2 regions of the Collimonas sp. GW821-FHT02H07 genome follow, and region 2 is predicted to be linked to the other one. Evidence: predicted binding sites of a transcription regulator. Region 2 holds the regulator's gene; the other holds the start of a gene.
The links. The regulator sigma-54, encoded in region 2, starts transcription at its own class of promoters, with help from an activator protein. The targets are predictions, from matches to a motif close to TGGCANGNAANCTGCTTT.
Positions count from the first base shown of each region.

Region 1: the regulator sigma-54 is predicted to act here: its motif matches at 1,194-1,211, upstream of glnA (type I glutamate--ammonia ligase).

Region 1 is NZ_JBWKVC010000004.1:234,476-236,875, forward strand. It holds gene AC07V8_RS08980 (GNAT family N-acetyltransferase) at 1-440, shown strand, start outside; gene AC07V8_RS08985 (rhodanese-like domain-containing protein) at 468-932, opposite strand; gene glnA (type I glutamate--ammonia ligase) at 1,371-2,400, shown strand, end outside.
Region 2 is NZ_JBWKVC010000007.1:92,138-94,537, forward strand. It holds gene hpf (ribosome hibernation-promoting factor, HPF/YfiA family) at 1-327, opposite strand, end outside; gene AC07V8_RS12875 (RNA polymerase factor sigma-54) at 497-1,975, opposite strand; gene lptB (LPS export ABC transporter ATP-binding protein) at 2,086-2,400, opposite strand, start outside.

The sequences.
Region 1 (2,400 bases), on a different contig from region 2:
AGGTCTGGCTGCACACCTACGCCACGGAAGGCGTCAGCGATGACCTTGCGCGCGAAGTGCTGTCCACGTTTACGCCCGCCTATTTCCAGGACCTTATCGGCGATCCCGATTACCGTCTGTTCGTCGACGTCGATGAAGAAAATCTGCTGGGCTACATCCTGCTCGATCTGGACTCGCCCTGCGCGGCTGAAAATTACGGTGGTGTCGAGATCGATACGCTTTATGTGCAGGAACACTTTCACGGCCGCGGCATCGGCCGCGCGCTGCTGGATCACGCTATACGGAACGCCGGCGCGCGGCTGTGGCTGACGGCGTGGGCCGGCAATGCCCGGGCCCTGGGTTTCTACAAGGCCTACGGCTTCGCCGACATCGGCATCACCTGGCACGAGTTTGAAGATCAGAAATACGAGAACCGGATCCTGGCCTTGCAAAAAAAGTAGGCCGGCAGACGCTGCCGGCCTGAGAGCTTAAGCGCCCATCCAGGGCAGGCCGGCCTTGCACCAGCCGTTGACGTTCTTGCGATGGCCGTTATTGTCCTTGTCGCCCTCGAAGCCTTCCAGGATATTGAAGCAGTTGCTGTAGCCATGTTCGGTCGCCAGCTTGGCCGCATGCTGCGAACGCACGCCGGAGCGGCACAGGAACAGCAGCGGCGTGCCTTTTTCGGCGATCTGCGCCAGCTGCGCCAGGAAGTCCGGATTTTGCACGCCGCCCGGATACTGCGACCATTGCACTGCTGCATGCTGCGCGTTCTGGATCGCGACGCGGCCGACCCAGTCGCGCTCGGCATTGGTGCGCACGTCCACCAGGATCGCGGCCGGTTCCGCTTCCAGCAAGGCGAAAGCCTCGCCTGGCGTCATCGCGCCGGCATAGGGGAGCTGGTCATTCTGGCCGCGCTGCCTGGCGGTGGTGAGGAGTTCGCTGCTGGTGGCCATGATGTTTCTCCTGAAATTGCGGGTTTATCAAGTATGCGATTTAATTTTTGCTTTTAATTTCTACCGATTGCACCAAAATCGCGCAAAACAACAATTCGCTGCAATGTTTGCACGAAAATAGTGCCATTGCGAGGCCTTGCACTGATATGGTGACTTGTCTTTATCGTAACGATACGGCCAAGCGGCCCCAAAAACGATGAATTCAGCCTTCCGAACAAGCAAATTACAATACCGACTATGGGCCGTTTCGTGAAAGGATGGTGGCATGGATTCTGCTATCATCCTGCCTGAGTTCTGGTCGTACCGAGTTGCTGTCCGGTCATAGTTTCTCACTACCTGTTCATGATGTTACTGCGACGCTGAGTTTGCGCGCAACAGATCCTGGACCGGTGCGCACAATTCAATTCGCAATATTTTCATATTCCTTAGGAGATTCACATGGCAATGACGGCCGCAGAAGTCTTGAAAATGGCAAAAGACAACGAAGTCAAATTCGTTGATTTTCGCTTCGCTGACACCAAAGGCAAGGAACAGCACGTAACTGTCCCGGTCTCTCATTTCGATATCGACAAATTCGAATCGGGTCATGCATTCGACGGTTCTTCTATTGCTGGCTGGAAGGGTATTGAAGCTTCCGACATGTTGCTGATGCCGGATCCGAATACTGCGAACATCGATCCGTTCATGGAAGAAACCACATTGTTCATGCAATGTGACGTCATCGAGCCATCCGACGGCAAGGGTTACGACCGCGACCCGCGTTCGATCGCCAAGCGCGCCGAAGCCTACCTGAAATCGTCCGGCCTGGGCGACACCGCCTACTTCGGTCCAGAACCAGAATTCTTCATTTTCGACGACGTCCGCTGGGGCGCAGACATGTCGGGCTGCTTCGTCAAGATCGGTTCCGAAGAAGCATCGTGGAGCACCGGCGCCAAGCTCGAAGGCGGCAACACCGGCCACCGTCCAACCGTCAAGGGCGGTTATTTCCCAGTGCCGCCAGTCGACAGCTTCCAGGACATGCGTTCGGAAATGTGCCTGATCCTGGAATCGCTGGGCATCCCGGTTGAAGTGCATCACCACGAAGTGGCCGGCGCCGGCCAGAACGAAATCGGCACCAAGTTCTCGACCCTGGTCGAGCGCGCCGACTGGACTCAGAACCTGAAATACGTCGTCTGGAATGTGGCCCATACCTACGGCAAGACAGCGACTTTCATGCCTAAGCCTATCGTTGGCGACAACGGTTCCGGCATGCACGTGCACCAATCGGTCTGGAAAGACGGCAAGAACCTGTTCGCCGGCGACGGCTATGCCGGCCTGTCCGAATTCGCGCTGTTCTACATCGGCGGCATCATCAAGCACGCCAAGGCGCTGAACGCGATCACCAACCCAGGCACCAACTCGTACAAGCGTCTGGTTCCAGGCTACGAAGCACCGGTCAAGCTGGCTTACTCGGCACGTAACCGTTCGG
Region 2 (2,400 bases):
CGGCAGATGCTTGATCGCATCGTGCTGGTGATCCTGCATCTTGTCCTTGTACTTGATGACCTGGCGATCGAGCTTGTCGATCAGCGTATCAATGGCGGCATAAAGATCGTGGGCAATGCTTTCGGCATGCAGATCTTTTCCCTTTACGCGCAGCGTGATGTCCGCTTTCTGGCGCTTTTCTTTTTCAGTGAGTTTGTCGACGCTCAAGATCACGTTGATATCGATGACCTGGTCGAAGTGGCGTTTGATACGCTCTAGTTTGCTTTGTACATATTCGCGAATGGCAGGGGTTACTTCGAGGTGATGCCCACTGATGGTGAAGTTCATACAGCGCTCCTATCAAGAATATTGCTGGCGGTTCTGAACAGACTGCGTTGAATCTTTAGGCGAACAATCTACAAGAGACTGGGACTGTTCTGGCAAGAGTCGCTAAATAACAAACAGCCGTAATGTCCGAACATAGCAAGGGTAAGCTTAACAATCAAACCAGAAAAAACTACAAGGCCTTGCGCAGATTAACAGACGGAATTTTTAGTGCTTCGCGATATTTTGCGACGGTGCGGCGGGCGACCACCATACCTTGTTCCGCAAGCATGTCGGCAATCTTGCTGTCAGAGAAAGGGTTTCTTGAATCTTCCGCTCCTATGAGTTGCTTAATGAGTGCCCTGATTGCTGTTGAGGAAGCCTCTCCACCTGCCTCAGTAGCAACATGGCTGCCGAAGAAATACTTCAGTTCAAACATCCCGTGGGGAGTGAGCATGTATTTCTGAGTGGTCACACGTGAAATAGTACTCTCGTGTAGACCCAGTGTATCAGCTATTTCGCGCAACACAAGCGGCCGCATGGCGACCGCGCCGTGGGAAAAGAAGTTCCGCTGGCGTTCGACGATCGCTTGTGCAACGCGCAAAATGGTGTCGAAACGCTGCCGCATATTCTTGATCAGCCACTTGGCTTCCTGCAGCTGCGAAGTGAGTGCGCCATCGCCCTTGCTCTGCTTCAGGATGTTGGCATACAGGACATTCACCCGGAGTCTTGGCATGACGTCATTGTTCAGCATCACCTGCCAGCCTTGCTTGCTGCGCCTGACGATCACGTCCGGCACCACATAGTCGGAAGCGTTGGCGGCGAACGGCGCGCCGGGGTGGGGATTGCACTGCTTGATGACAGCTTGCGCTTCGCGCAGGTCCTCGTCGTCGCAATCCAGGGCTTTCTTGATTTTATTGAAATCGCGCTGCGCAAACAGCGCCAGGTGATCTTGCACAATCGCCAATGCCAGGCGGCGGGTGACGAATGGCACTTTGACAAACCGCTTGATCTGCAAGGCCAGGCATTCCGGCGCGTTGCGCGCGCCGACGCCGGCCGGGTCGAAGCTCTGCACCATTTTCAGCGCCATCGACAATTCTTCGACGGCGATCTCCAGCTCGGCCGGCAGGCGCTCCAGGATTTCTTCCAGCGACTCTTCCAGGTAGCCGTTGTCGTCCAGCGCATCGATCATCAGCTCGACCAGCGCGCGGTCGCGCAAGTCGTGCATGGCTTCGCGCATCTGCTGCAGCAGATGTTCGCGCAGCGTCGTTTCATGCGCCTCCAGCTGCGGCCGCGCATCTTCATCGTCCGAGGTTTTCGCGCTGCGCGAGATGTCGTCGAAACTCCATTCGCTGTCGGCATTGTCGGTACTGCTTTCAGCCGCCGGCGCTTCGGCGCTGGCTTCGCTCTCGGTCGGCGAGCTGCTGACTTCGCTGTCGCCGGCCGGCGCCTCCATGGTCGACGCAGTGCCGCTGATGGCGCCGTCCGCCAGCAGCCGCACCGAATTATCAAGCGGATCGTCGACCCGCTCCAGCATCGGGTTGTCAGACAGGATCTGTTCCAGTTCCTGATGCAACTCAAGCGTGGAAAGCTGCAGCAGACGGATCGACTGCTGCAGCTGAGGAGTCAGCGCAAGATGTTGAGAGGTGCGTAGCTGGAGTGATTGTTTCATGGCTTCCGTGCGGACAATTCACTTCTGTTATTTGTTGTACGGAGTTTAAGAGCCGCACTGGCGCGGCGGATTAATCTGTATGCAATTACTTCATTCCCGCATCAGCGAAACTACATGCGGAAATGCTCGCCCAGATAGACCCGCCGCACCGACTCGTCGGCGATGATGTCGTCCGGACTGCCGCTGGCCAGCACGCTGCCCTGATTGATGATGTAGGCGCGGTCGCAGATGCCCAGCGTTTCGCGCACATTGTGATCGGTGATCAGCACGCCGATGCCGCGTTCCTTGAGAAAGCGGACGATGCGCTGGATCTCGATCACGGCGATCGGATCGATCCCGGCGAACGGTTCATCCAGCAGCACGAAGCGCGGATTGGTGGCGAGCGCGCGGGCGATCTCGACGCGCCGCCGTTCGCCGCCCGAGAG